3 regions of the Paenibacillus sp. FSL k6-2145 genome follow, and region 2 is predicted to be linked to each of the others. Evidence: a T-box and tRNA genes for the amino acid it is inferred to sense, from the RefSeq annotation. Region 2 holds a T-box; the other regions hold tRNA genes.

Region 1 (4,346 bases), 3.2 Mb from region 2:
CCGTTATGAGCAATGGGGGGACGCAGTAGGGTAGTGACGCGGACTGATGGATGTCCGTCTAAGCAGTAAGGCTGATGTGTAGGCAAATCCGCACATTGTAAGGCTGAGCTGTGATGGGGAGCGAAAATTATAGTAGCGAAGGTCATGATCTCACACTGCCAAGAAAAGCCTCTAGCCAGGTGAAGGTGCCCGTACCGCAAACCGACACAGGTAGGCGAGAAGAGTATTCTAAGGCGCGCGGAAGAACTCTCGTTAAGGAACTCGGCAAAATGACCCCGTAACTTCGGGAGAAGGGGTGCCCCGGTAGTGTGAATAGCACGAGGGGGCCGCAGTGAAAAGGCCCAAGCGACTGTTTAGCAAAAACACAGGTCTGTGCGAAGCCGTAAGGCGAAGTATACGGGCTGACGCCTGCCCGGTGCTGGAAGGTTAAGGGGAGTGGTTAGGGAGTAATCCCGAAGCTGTGAACCGAAGCCCCAGTAAACGGCGGCCGTAACTATAACGGTCCTAAGGTAGCGAAATTCCTTGTCAGGTAAATTCTGACCCGCACGAATGGCGTAACGACTTGGGCGCTGTCTCAACGAGAGATCCGGTGAAATTTTAATACCTGTGAAGATGCAGGTTACCCGCGACAAGACGGAAAGACCCCATGGAGCTTTACTGCAGCTTGATATTGAATTTGGGTACGATCTGTACAGGATAGGTGGGAGCCTTTGAAGTGGGAGCGCAAGCTTCCATGGAGGCAACGTTGGGATACCACCCTGATCGTATCTAGGTTCTAACCTGGTACCGTAATCCGGTGCGGGGACAGTGTCAGGTGGGCAGTTTGACTGGGGCGGTCGCCTCCTAAAGAGTAACGGAGGCGCCCAAAGGTTCCCTCAGAATGGTTGGAAATCATTCGAAGAGTGCAAAGGCATAAGGGAGCTTGACTGCGAGACCTACAAGTCGAGCAGGGACGAAAGTCGGGCTTAGTGATCCGGTGGTACCGCATGGAAGGGCCATCGCTCAACGGATAAAAGCTACCCTGGGGATAACAGGCTTATCTCCCCCAAGAGTCCACATCGACGGGGAGGTTTGGCACCTCGATGTCGGCTCATCGCATCCTGGGGCTGAAGTAGGTCCCAAGGGTTGGGCTGTTCGCCCATTAAAGCGGTACGCGAGCTGGGTTCAGAACGTCGTGAGACAGTTCGGTCCCTATCTGTCGTGGGCGTAGGAAATTTGAGAGGAGCTGTCCTTAGTACGAGAGGACCGGGATGGACGTACCGCTGGTGTACCAGTTGTTCCGCCAGGAGCACCGCTGGGTAGCTATGTACGGACGGGATAAACGCTGAAAGCATCTAAGCGTGAAGCCCCCCTCAAGATGAGATTTCCCAGTATGTAAGACCCCTTGAAGACGACGAGGTAGATAGGCTGGGGGTGGAAGTGCAGCAATGCATGGAGCTGACCAGTACTAATCGGTCGAGGGCTTATCCAATAGCAAGTTGTAATTCGCATGTTTCGTTTCGAATCTAGTTTTCAGAGAACAACACTCTGAAATGTAAGCTACGCGTTTGGTGGCGATGGCGGAGGGGTTCCACACGTACCCATCCCGAACACGACCGTTAAGCCCTCTAGCGCCGATGGTACTTGGACCGCAGGGTCCTGGGAGAGTAGGACGCCGCCAAGCGAAACCCCATTGGGGTATTTTTTTTCGAAAATTGATAAGGGCCCTTAGCTCAGTTGGTTAGAGCGCACCTCTGATAAGGGTGAGGCCGGTGGTTCGAGTCCACCAGGGCCCATAGCAAGACCACAACAAAGAAATACACCAGAGTATGGGGCCATAGCTCAGCTGGGAGAGCGCCTGCCTTGCAAGCAGGAGGTCAGCGGTTCGATCCCGCTTGGCTCCACCATTCCCTGATAGCTCAGTTGGTAGAGCACTCGACTGTTAATCGAGTTGTCACAGGTTCGAGCCCTGTTCGGGGAGCCAGTAAGGCCCGTTGGTCAAGGGGTTAAGACACCTCCCTTTCACGGAGGTAACAGGGGTTCGAATCCCCTACGGGTCATAAAATGGAGGCTTAGCTCAGCTGGGAGAGCATCTGCCTTACAAGCAGAGGGTCGGGGGTTCGATCCCCTCAGCCTCCACCATATAACTTTATAACGACGCGGGGTGGAGCAGCCCGGTAGCTCGTCGGGCTCATAACCCGAAGGCCGCAGGTTCAAATCCTGCCCCCGCAATTATACTTTCCTTGAGAAAGTGATCTGGAACCGTGGTGTAGTTGGCCTAACATGCCTGCCTGTCACGCAGGAGATCGCGGGTTCGAATCCCGTCGGTTCCGCCATTTTTTATTTTAGTAAGGCTCGGTAGCTCAGTCGGTAGAGCAGAGGACTGAAAATCCTCGTGTCGGCGGTTCGATTCCGTCCCGAGCCACCATATATAACACCTTTAATACGCCGGTGTAGCTCAACTGGTAGAGCAACTGACTTGTAATCAGTAGGTTGGGGGTTCAAGTCCTCTCGCCGGCACCATGTAATCCTGGAGGATTAGCGAAGCGGCCAAACGCATCAGACTGTAAATCTGCTCCCGTACGGGTTCGGTGGTTCGAATCCATCATCCTCCACCAGTTTTTCTATGAGTCATTAGCTCAGTTGGTAGAGCACCTGACTTTTAATCAGGGTGTCGAAGGTTCGAGCCCTTCATGACTCACCATTATATGCGCGTGTGGCGGAATTGGCAGACGCACTAGACTTAGGATCTAGCGTCTTTGACGTGGGGGTTCAAGTCCCTCCACGCGCATCCCTTATTTGCGGAAGTGGCTCAGCGGTAGAGCATCGCCTTGCCAAGGCGAGGGTCGCGGGTTCGATTCCCGTCTTCCGCTCCAATATTTTGCGCCCTTAGCTCAGCTGGATAGAGCGTTTGACTACGAATCAAAAGGCCGGGAGTTCGAATCTCTCAGGGCGCGCCATTATAACTTCATATTTTGCCGGCGTGGCGGAATGGCAGACGCGCTCGACTCAAAATCGAGTGGGAAACCGTGGAGGTTCGAGTCCTCTCGCCGGTATAGATAACGGGATGTAGCTCAGCTTGGTAGAGCACCTGGTTTGGGACCAGGGGGTCGCATGTTCAAATCGTGTCATCCCGATTGTTGTTATGCGGGTGTAGTTCAATGGTAGAACTTTAGCCTTCCAAGCTAATAGCGTGGGTTCGATTCCCATCACCCGCTTAAATATTGAAAAGAAAGAGATGGTACTAACCGTCTCTTTCTTTTTTTGCGTTCACAGGTTTATTGGCAATTTACCGCGTGGTGCTCTCAGAGAGTATATGGCTCTTTATCATGTATCAGAATGTATCCCACGTTTGCATAAATTTCCCCACCTTTTGTCCTTGATAATTGTGGACGCTGTTCAAGTGAAACAGGTCTAACGCATCTTATAAGGCCTGGATATAAGCTTCTTCATCACATTTTATAAAAACGCTTACAAAAATAGCTTGCGTAAATCATTAACCTGTAATACCATATCAATTAAGCGCTTAACCTTTAGGGGTAAGGCGCTTAAACTTAACGTAGATTAAGCGCTTAACCCGTAAAGGAAAGGAAGGCGATCAATTCATGAATACAATTCGACTAACGATGGCCCAGGCACTGCTTCGATACCTGGATCAGCAATATATCTCGGTTGACGGGGTGGAAACCAAGTTTGTGAAGGGAATCATCGGTATTTTTGGACATGGCAACGTAACAGGCATTGGAGAAGCGCTGGAGCGCAGTCCGGGAAGCCTAACGTATATGCAAGGGAAGAACGAACAAGGTATGGTGCATACGGCAGCGGCCTATGCCAAGCAGAAGAACCGTAGACAGATCTATGCATGCACTACATCCATTGGACCTGGTGCTTTGAATATGATTACAGCAGCGGCTACTGCAACGGTGAACCGGATTCCGGTTTTATTGCTTCCAGGAGATAACTTTGCTACACGGGAACCAGACCCGGTACTGCAGCAGTTGGAAGTGAGCAGTGATTATACAATCTCAGCCACTGATCCATTCAAAGCCGTCAGTAAATACTGGGATCGTATCGTTCGTCCTGAACAGTTGATGATTGCTGCTACACAGGCCATGCGTGTGCTTACCGACCCGGCAGAGACGGGAGCAGTAACGCTCGCATTGCCGCAGGATGTGCAGGCAGAAGCGTACGATTACCCTGAATCGTTCTTTGCCCGCAAAGTACATTATCTGGACCGTCGCCCTCCGGTACAGGCAGCCATTGAACGGGCCACGGAGCAGATTGCTCGTGGTAGCAAGCCGCTGCTCGTTGCAGGCGGCGGTGTGTTGTACTCTGAGGCGTCCGCCCAACTCGTGGAGTTCGCCGAG
Region 2 (4,346 bases):
ATGAAAGCGGTCAAAGAAAGTAAAAACGATTGTTCTCTCTGACCTAGCCCTAATATTAAGGAGACATGTGCATGAACATACTTTCCTACGGATTGCTCGGGCTGCTTACCCGCGAGGAGTCATCGGGCTATGATCTGATGCTGAAGATCCAGCCGCATTGGCAAGCGAAACACAGCCAGATCTACCCACTCCTGTCCAAGATGGAAAACGATGAGTTATTGGCCTCCCGCTGGGTACAACAGTCTGACAAACCGGACAAGAAAATGTACGCAGTTACGGAAAAAGGCATTGAAAAGCTCTTGGAATGGATGATTACTCCTGTTACCGCACCGGTTACACGCGATGAATTTAATTTGCGTATTTTGTGTGTTGGCATAGCGGAAGACGGAAGCATGAGACGCATTCTGAATGAGCGTAAAAGCTGGTTTATGGAACGCATACGTTATTTCGAGGATTTGAAGTCACGTATACCTCTGGATAATCTTCGTGTAGGCAACCGAGATTTTGGAAGCTACATCCTGGTACAAAAAGGTTTAATGCATGCGCAAACAGGCCTGGAATGGTGTCATTGGGTTACCCAATTGCTTGATGGCCAAGCTGCAATTCAAGATCCAAGTCCAAGCGTTTCAGAAATTTAATAAAATTTGAAACGTTCCTGCAAGTTGACCGTATTACATGAGTAAGGCCCATTTTTGGGCGATTCAAACAAATTAATCGGGGGGTTACGATCTTTACAATGAAGAAAAAATTTGGAGTTAAACATCTAATGATGGTATTTATGGCCTTTACATTATTGTTCGCAACAGTTGGAGTAACAAATCCGGATTCTGCAGATGCAAGACGTGGTGGCGGATTCAAATCCGGTACAAAAAGTTATACCAACACTCCTAAGAAATCCGACTCCAACAACAACGTGAATCAATCCAATTCCGGTAATAACTCCGGTACTGGTGCAGCTGCAACCCGTGGTGGTGGATTCTTCGGCGGTGGCGGCGGATTCATGAAAGGCATGATGCTTGGTGGTCTTGCTGGTATGATGTTTGGCGGATTGTTCGGTGGCATGGGCGCTCTGGGTAACATCCTCGGATTGCTCGTGAACGTTGCAGCAATCATGTTGATTGTTATGCTGGCTATGGCACTCTTCAGAGCCATCTCCAATCGTCGTAAACCTGCAGCGGATGGTCGTTATGACCGTCGCAATGATCGTGATGATGACCGTAACAGAAACGGACGGTACTAATCTCTATGGTTCTGAGCATGGATGAAATTGTGAATGCAATCTGTATTCATATGGCAGAACGTAAGGGTGTACGTCCAACCGATGTGAATGTAGAACTGAGCTGGGAAGAAGATACAGGTTATTCCGCTGAAGTTTGGATCCAAGGACGCAGTCAATATCTGGTCGAGTCCAATATGATTGAAGCGATTCTTCGCTACCTGCACAGTGAATACAACATCCGGGCGTACCGTGAGAATGTACGACTTGATCTGGATGAAGAAATCACAGCGATCGTTAATCAATAAACTATAGGTCAAGTAATGACCTCTTATACTAAAGACCGTCTCCCTTCTGTCGCCTGACAGAGATGGAAGACGGTCTTTTTGTTTCTGTATTTGTATCTTTATTTGTGTGTCTATTCTAGTCTCTATACGTGCCTGTGTTACGTACTATTTCTTGGAAACTACGATTGAAGTTTGACCAAGCTGTAGTTCTTCTTACCTTTACGGATAATGATGAATTTACCGCCAATGGCGTGTTCTGCAGACACTGTGAATTCAAGCTCCGTGATTTTCTCACCATTCATGGAGATCGCACCTTTGGTGACATCCTCACGCGCCTGGCGTTTGGATGGCTCCAGGCCGAGATCTACGAGCCAGTCCACGATATTTTTCGCTTCGCCGTCCGTCTCGAATGTTGGCATTTCCTTGAATCCCTGCTCGATTTCATCCGCCGTCAGGGAACGGATATCACCACTGAACAGCGCAGCTGTAATACGTTTAGCCTGTTCGAGCATTTCTTCGCCGTGAACGAATTTTGTCATTTCTTCCGCGAGTGCTTTCTGTGCTTCACGTCTGTGCGGCTCTGTCTCTACCTTTTCAGCCAAAGCTTCAATTTCTTCTTTGCTCAGGAAGGTAAAGTATTTCAAGTATTTAATGACATCACGGTCATCTGTATTCGCCCAGAACTGGTAGAATTCAAATGGTGTCGTTTTGTTTGGATCAAGCCAGATTGCTCCGCCAGCTGTTTTACCAAATTTCGTACCGTCGGATTTGAGCATGAGCGGAATAGTCAGACCGTACGCCTTCGCTTCAGATCCTTCTTTTTTACGAATCAGATCGAGACCACTTGTGATGTTACCCCATTGATCCGAACCGCCGATTTGAAGCTGTACATCTTCGTTCTGGAACAGGTGCAGGTAGTCGAGTGATTGAAGGATCTGGTAGGAAAACTCGGTAAACGAAATTCCGCCTTCCAGTCTGCTCGCAACTACATCCTTAGCCAGCATGGTGTTGAGGTTAAAGTTTTTGCCGTAGTCACGCAAGAATTCAATGACATTGATCTTGTGCGTCCAATCGTAGTTGTTCACCATGCGAACCTGATTATCACCGTCTGTTACAAACAACTTCTTCATCTGTGCTGTCAGTGAATCCACATTCTCCTGCACTTGCTCCATCGTTTGCAAAGAACGCTCTGCCTGACGACCACTTGGATCACCAATCGTGCCTGTAGCTCCACCAATCAGAATAACTGGACGATGTCCTGCCAGTTGAAAACGTTTCAGCATCATGAAGGGAATGAGATGTCCGATATGCATGCTATCTCCCGTTGGGTCAACACCGCAGTACAAAGAAACGGACTTCGTTTCAGTCAACTCACGTAATCCCTCTGCATCCGTCTGCTGGTTAATGGCGTCACGCCACTGTAGTTCATCAATAATATTCATTCGTATAACCCCTTTTCTATCCTCAAGATTCAGTCATGATCTACGTTAAATTACGAAATAACACGCTGGAACGGCTTTTTTGGACACAAAAAAATCGCCTCCTTGTCTTCATTAGACACAGGGACGATTATCATAACCGTGGTACCACCCAAATTGCATGGACAACACGTGACCTTAACACGTTATCCATACCACTTTTGGCAATATATCGTTTGCCCATCCGCTTGGCATTACCCAAGTACTCCAGAGTGTAATTCGCAGCCCTTGTATGTATCAGGTTCCATCAACCCCTGACTTTCTGTAACAGGGACAAAGCCGCTACTGCGCTCTATCAACGTGATTCATGTATTCAATTTATAGCAAGTATAGCCGAACGTTCCAGTCATTGCAAGACCAAGTATGCAATCTTTGAACAGAACAACGGATGCATAATTGAAACCAGATTATATAATCATCATGTTCAATTTTCCGTGATAATAACCATAGGCTTTCTCCGCAATCTGATCCTCATTGTTCCAAAATTGCTGATCCAGCGCATCTAACTGGTCCTCTTGTTCCTTTGTCAGTAATTTAGGAATATCCCACAGTTCAGTAAGCCTTTCATCCTCTTTCAAATACTCCATGCAGCCGTACGCTGACGTTATAATCTCCACGACTTGAGTCGCACCAATGGTATGTAATGCCCGCAACGCGTAACGGTATACCTCTTCCCCCCAGTTACAGAAAAACTGAATAAAACCGCCATTAAAGACATCCGCCTCTAATAGCCATAAAGCAGCAATATCCTGCTCGTTCGAAGTCAACGAAGCCCAGCCCTGTTCAGATTTATTCTTTTTTTCGACAAATAACACAGCATAGTCATACCATACATCATTAATATCTTGCTCGCTCACGTAACACACCTCATTTTTATTTATTTCATACCCTCTAACTCCTGACGTTTACCCTTCAGATACCAATGTAAATACGGATCACCGATCTGCTGGAAGGCTTCCTGAACACCCCTGTTTAGTTCATTCATCACTTCATTTGTGTAGTTCAAATGCGTCTGTTTATTATCCACGCCATATCTTTCCAACAACCCTACATGCGTCGCGGTGAAAATAATATCCTCCAGCATCCAATAGATGACTTCATCCGGCTGTTTCACCCGTTTCTCTAACGTGACGAAACCACGTTCGTAGATTCGAACGATATACGCATCTTCTCCATTCTCTACATAGGGCACACCATCGCATTTAAAGGTCTCAAACAAGCGGTTAACATAGTTCTGCATCTGTTCCCTACGGAGAGACGTACGCTCTAAAAGCTGTAAAAGGATGTCTGCCAATTGTTGTTTGCTTAACATGTTGGACATGAATGCACCTGCCTCTGTAAAAGTAAATCTCTACTTCTCTAATT
Region 3 (4,346 bases), 1.7 Mb from region 2:
GCAATTAATTGCCTGCTCAATCGTTTCCCAATCCGACATCGCCGGACACATGGATGCAAATGCAAAGTCATATTTCTTCTCCCAACCCTTATCCTTAATGGAGATTTCTTCATATCGTTCGTTTACAATTTCGATATTGGATTCCAAAGATGAAGGTATCGTCTCTTTCATAAGGGAGACAAGCAACTCCGAAGGCTCAACTGCGGTCACACTTGCTCCCTTTTCCGCAAAAGGAATGGTAAATATGCCTGAGGCTGCTCCAATGTCCAAAATGGATAACCCTGCAAAATCTACACCCTGATTCTCAATCCAGCCCATAATGCGCTCAGAACGCTGCTTTCCTTCTTCAGTGAACGACTGTGCATGATAATCCCTGGCCCACCGCTCAAAAGCTTCTTCTGTATTAAAGGGGACGCTTTTCTTCTTATATTTTGAACTTCTCGGACGATTCTTCCATGCCTCTTCCCATACAGAAAGATCAAATAACAGATCGGTATCCAATACATTTTTTCCATTAGTCACTCTACTTCACTCCTCTACATTAAAGACTTTACTTATCTATAATATACTTAATATAATCATACGTCAATCTTTATTAACGTCCAACTATCCTTACAATACAAAAAATCAATTTATATAAAATGAAAATAGCCCTACACATTGCATAAGCAACATGTAGGGCTATTCAATATACCGGCGAGAGGACTCGAACCTCCACGGTTTCCCACTCGATTTTGAGTCGAGCGCGTCTGCCATTCCGCCACGCCGGCATATGCTGGAGGCGCCACCCAGATTCGAACTGGGGATAAAGCTTTTGCAGAGCTGTGCCTTACCACTTGGCTATGGCGCCATATTTTGGAGCGGACGACGGGAATCGAACCCGCGACCCTCGCCTTGGCAAGGCGATGCTCTACCGCTGAGCCACGTCCGCATAATGGCTGGGGATATAGGATTTGAACCTATGCATGACGGAGTCAAAGTCCGTTGCCTTACCGCTTGGCTAATCCCCAATAAAAAATGAAAAAACAAAGGGGCGATCGAGGGGAATTGAACCCCCGAATGCCGGATCCACAAACCGGTGCGTTAACCACTTCGCCACGATCGCCACAAAAGGTTATTATCTAAAAAGTTAATTGGCAGGGGCAGCAGGAATTGAACCCACACCAACGGTTTTGGAGACCGTTGTTCTACCTTTAAACTATGCCCCTAAAAACTGGTGGAGGATGATGGATTCGAACCACCGAACCCGTACGGGAGCAGATTTACAGTCTGATGCGTTTGGCCACTTCGCTAATCCTCCAGGATTACATGGTGCCGGCGAGAGGACTTGAACCCCCAACCTACTGATTACAAGTCAGTTGCTCTACCAGTTGAGCTACACCGGCATATTAAATTGTTTTAAAAATGGTGGCTCGGGACGGAATCGAACCGCCGACACGAGGATTTTCAGTCCTCTGCTCTACCGACTGAGCTACCGAGCCATAATAAAGTCTAATCTTAATTCCTTACACTTTATATAGGGCATCAGTGCCATACAGCAGATGTAGTGAACAGTTTGCCTCATGTAAAGATTAAATGGCGGAACCGACGGGATTCGAACCCGCGATCTCCTGCGTGACAGGCAGGCATGTTAGGCCAACTACACCACGGTTCCAGATCACTTTCTCAAAGGAAAGTATAATTGCGGGGGCAGGATTTGAACCTGCGGCCTTCGGGTTATGAGCCCGACGAGCTACCGGGCTGCTCCACCCCGCGTCGTTATAAAGTTTATATGGTGGAGGCTGAGGGGATCGAACCCCCGACCCTCTGCTTGTAAGGCAGATGCTCTCCCAGCTGAGCTAAGCCTCCGAACAACACATTTATGATCATACCATAATCTTGTTGTAAAAATCAACTTCTTTTTTTGAAGTTATTATGACCCGTAGGGGATTCGAACCCCTGTTACCTCCGTGAAAGGGAGGTGTCTTAACCCCTTGACCAACGGGCCTTAATATTATGGCGGAGAGAGAGGGATTCGAACCCTCGAGACGCTTGTGACGCCTACACGATTTCCAATCGTGCTCCTTCGGCCAGCTCGGACACCTCTCCATATGGCTCCCCGAACAGGGCTCGAACCTGTGACAACTCGATTAACAGTCGAGTGCTCTACCAACTGAGCTATCAGGGAATGGTGGAGCCAAGCGGGATCGAACCGCTGACCTCCTGCTTGCAAGGCAGGCGCTCTCCCAGCTGAGCTATGGCCCCATACTCTGGTGTATTTCTTTGTTGTGGTCTTGCTATGGGCCCTGGTGGACTCGAACCACCGGCCTCACCCTTATCAGAGGTGCGCTCTAACCAACTGAGCTAAGGGCCCTTATCAATTTTCGAAAAAAAATACCCCAATGGGGTTTCGCTTGGCGGCGTCCTACTCTCCCAGGACCCTGCGGTCCAAGTACCATCGGCGCTAGAGGGCTTAACGGTCGTGTTCGGGATGGGTACGTGTGGAACCCCTCCGCCATCGCCACCAAACGCGTAGCTTACATTTCAGAGTGTTGTTCTCTGAAAACTAGATTCGAAACGAAACATGCGAATTACAACTTGCTATTGGATAAGCCCTCGACCGATTAGTACTGGTCAGCTCCATGCATTGCTGCACTTCCACCCCCAGCCTATCTACCTCGTCGTCTTCAAGGGGTCTTACATACTGGGAAATCTCATCTTGAGGGGGGCTTCACGCTTAGATGCTTTCAGCGTTTATCCCGTCCGTACATAGCTACCCAGCGGTGCTCCTGGCGGAACAACTGGTACACCAGCGGTACGTCCATCCCGGTCCTCTCGTACTAAGGACAGCTCCTCTCAAATTTCCTACGCCCACGACAGATAGGGACCGAACTGTCTCACGACGTTCTGAACCCAGCTCGCGTACCGCTTTAATGGGCGAACAGCCCAACCCTTGGGACCTACTTCAGCCCCAGGATGCGATGAGCCGACATCGAGGTGCCAAACCTCCCCGTCGATGTGGACTCTTGGGGGAGATAAGCCTGTTATCCCCAGGGTAGCTTTTATCCGTTGAGCGATGGCCCTTCCATGCGGTACCACCGGATCACTAAGCCCGACTTTCGTCCCTGCTCGACTTGTAGGTCTCGCAGTCAAGCTCCCTTATGCCTTTGCACTCTTCGAATGATTTCCAACCATTCTGAGGGAACCTTTGGGCGCCTCCGTTACTCTTTAGGAGGCGACCGCCCCAGTCAAACTGCCCACCTGACACTGTCCCCGCACCGGATTACGGTACCAGGTTAGAACCTAGATACGATCAGGGTGGTATCCCAACGTTGCCTCCACACAAGCTGGCGCTCATGTCTCTTAGGCTCCCACCTATCCTGTACAGATCGTACCCAAATTCAATATCAAGCTGCAGTAAAGCTCCATGGGGTCTTTCCGTCTTGTCGCGGGTAACCTGCATCTTCACAGGTATTAAAATTTCACCGGATCTCTCGTTGAGACAGCGCCCAAGTCGTTACGCCATTCGTGCGGGTCAGAATTTACCTGACAAGGAATTTCGCTACCTTAGGACCGTTATAGTTACGGCCGCCGTTTACTGGGGCTTCGGTTCACAGCTTCGGGATTACTCCCTAACCACTCCCCTTAACCTTCCAGCACCGGGCAGGCGTCAGCCCGTATACTTCGCCTTACGGCTTCGCACAGACCTGTGTTTTTGCTAAACAGTCGCTTGGGCCTTTTCACTGCGGCCCCCTCGTGCTATTCACACTACCGGGGCACCCCTTCTCCCGAAGTTACGGGGTCATTTTGCCGAGTTCCTTAACGAGAGTTCTTCCGCGCGCCTTAGAATACTCTTCTCGCCTACCTGTGTCGGTTTGCGGTACGGGCACCATCACCTGGCTAGAGGCTTTTCTTGGCAGTGTGAGATCATGACCTTCGCTACTACAATTTTCGCTCCCCATCACAGCTCAGCCTTACAATGTGCGGATTTGCCTACACATCAGCCTCACTGCTTAGACGGACATCCATCAGTCCGCGTCACTACCCTACTGCGTCCCCCCATTGCTCATAACGGCTTACGGTGGTACAGGAATTTCGACCTGTTGTCCTTCGACTACGCCTTTCGGCCTCGCCTTAGGTCCCGACTTACCCTGAGCGGACGAGCCTTCCTCAGGAACCCTTAGGCTTTCGGCGGATCAGATTCTCACTGATCTTTTCGTTACTCATACCGGCATTCTCACTTGTATAATGTCCAGCGCTCCTTACGGTACACCTTCAACCCTTATACAACGCTCCCCTACCCCTGATGCAAAGCATCAAGCCATAGCTTCGGTGGTGTGTTTAGCCCCGTTACATTTTCGGCGCAG

What was found. A T-box is a leader RNA that pairs with one kind of tRNA and senses whether it is charged. The one in region 2 lies ahead of tyrS (tyrosine--tRNA ligase), so its partner is inferred to be a tRNA-Tyr.
Region 1: it has a tRNA-Tyr gene. The T-box ahead of tyrS (tyrosine--tRNA ligase) is inferred to sense a tRNA for this amino acid. The anticodon was not compared.
Region 3: it has a tRNA-Tyr gene. The T-box ahead of tyrS (tyrosine--tRNA ligase) is inferred to sense a tRNA for this amino acid. The anticodon was not compared.

Annotation. Positions count from the first base shown of each region.
Region 1 covers NZ_CP150267.1:2,447,622-2,451,967, forward strand. Annotated here, with positions in the region: rRNA gene NZ043_RS10775 (23S ribosomal RNA) at 1-1,471, shown strand, start outside; rRNA gene rrf (5S ribosomal RNA) at 1,547-1,663, shown strand; tRNA gene NZ043_RS10785 (tRNA-Ile) at 1,702-1,775, shown strand; tRNA gene NZ043_RS10790 (tRNA-Ala) at 1,811-1,886, shown strand; tRNA gene NZ043_RS10795 (tRNA-Asn) at 1,888-1,963, shown strand; tRNA gene NZ043_RS10800 (tRNA-Glu) at 1,968-2,039, shown strand; tRNA gene NZ043_RS10805 (tRNA-Val) at 2,046-2,121, shown strand; tRNA gene NZ043_RS10810 (tRNA-Met) at 2,138-2,211, shown strand; tRNA gene NZ043_RS10815 (tRNA-Asp) at 2,238-2,315, shown strand; tRNA gene NZ043_RS10820 (tRNA-Phe) at 2,332-2,407, shown strand; tRNA gene NZ043_RS10825 (tRNA-Thr) at 2,427-2,502, shown strand; tRNA gene NZ043_RS10830 (tRNA-Tyr) at 2,512-2,597, shown strand; tRNA gene NZ043_RS10835 (tRNA-Lys) at 2,608-2,683, shown strand; tRNA gene NZ043_RS10840 (tRNA-Leu) at 2,690-2,770, shown strand; tRNA gene NZ043_RS10845 (tRNA-Gly) at 2,781-2,855, shown strand; tRNA gene NZ043_RS10850 (tRNA-Arg) at 2,863-2,939, shown strand; tRNA gene NZ043_RS10855 (tRNA-Leu) at 2,957-3,035, shown strand; tRNA gene NZ043_RS10860 (tRNA-Pro) at 3,043-3,116, shown strand; tRNA gene NZ043_RS10865 (tRNA-Gly) at 3,127-3,197, shown strand; gene iolD (3D-(3,5/4)-trihydroxycyclohexane-1,2-dione acylhydrolase (decyclizing)) at 3,585-4,346, shown strand, end outside.
Region 2 covers NZ_CP150267.1:6,342,667-6,347,012, forward strand. Annotated here, with positions in the region: gene NZ043_RS28060 (PadR family transcriptional regulator) at 72-638, shown strand; gene NZ043_RS28065 (hypothetical protein) at 737-1,240, shown strand; gene NZ043_RS28070 (YxcD family protein) at 1,246-1,524, shown strand; gene tyrS (tyrosine--tRNA ligase) at 1,683-2,945, opposite strand; T-box leader at 3,062-3,289, opposite strand; gene NZ043_RS28080 (DUF4375 domain-containing protein) at 3,389-3,838, opposite strand; gene NZ043_RS28085 (Imm63 family immunity protein) at 3,859-4,302, opposite strand.
Region 3 covers NZ_CP150267.1:958,362-962,707, forward strand. Annotated here, with positions in the region: gene NZ043_RS04285 (methyltransferase domain-containing protein) at 1-522, opposite strand, end outside; tRNA gene NZ043_RS04290 (tRNA-Leu) at 692-770, opposite strand; tRNA gene NZ043_RS04295 (tRNA-Cys) at 777-850, opposite strand; tRNA gene NZ043_RS04300 (tRNA-Gly) at 857-931, opposite strand; tRNA gene NZ043_RS04305 (tRNA-Gln) at 936-1,010, opposite strand; tRNA gene NZ043_RS04310 (tRNA-His) at 1,033-1,105, opposite strand; tRNA gene NZ043_RS04315 (tRNA-Trp) at 1,135-1,208, opposite strand; tRNA gene NZ043_RS04320 (tRNA-Tyr) at 1,215-1,300, opposite strand; tRNA gene NZ043_RS04325 (tRNA-Thr) at 1,310-1,385, opposite strand; tRNA gene NZ043_RS04330 (tRNA-Phe) at 1,406-1,481, opposite strand; tRNA gene NZ043_RS04335 (tRNA-Asp) at 1,577-1,654, opposite strand; tRNA gene NZ043_RS04340 (tRNA-Met) at 1,682-1,755, opposite strand; tRNA gene NZ043_RS04345 (tRNA-Val) at 1,773-1,848, opposite strand; tRNA gene NZ043_RS04350 (tRNA-Glu) at 1,916-1,987, opposite strand; tRNA gene NZ043_RS04355 (tRNA-Ser) at 1,997-2,088, opposite strand; tRNA gene NZ043_RS04360 (tRNA-Asn) at 2,092-2,167, opposite strand; tRNA gene NZ043_RS04365 (tRNA-Ala) at 2,169-2,244, opposite strand; tRNA gene NZ043_RS04370 (tRNA-Ile) at 2,280-2,353, opposite strand; rRNA gene rrf (5S ribosomal RNA) at 2,392-2,508, opposite strand; rRNA gene NZ043_RS04380 (23S ribosomal RNA) at 2,584-4,346, opposite strand, start outside.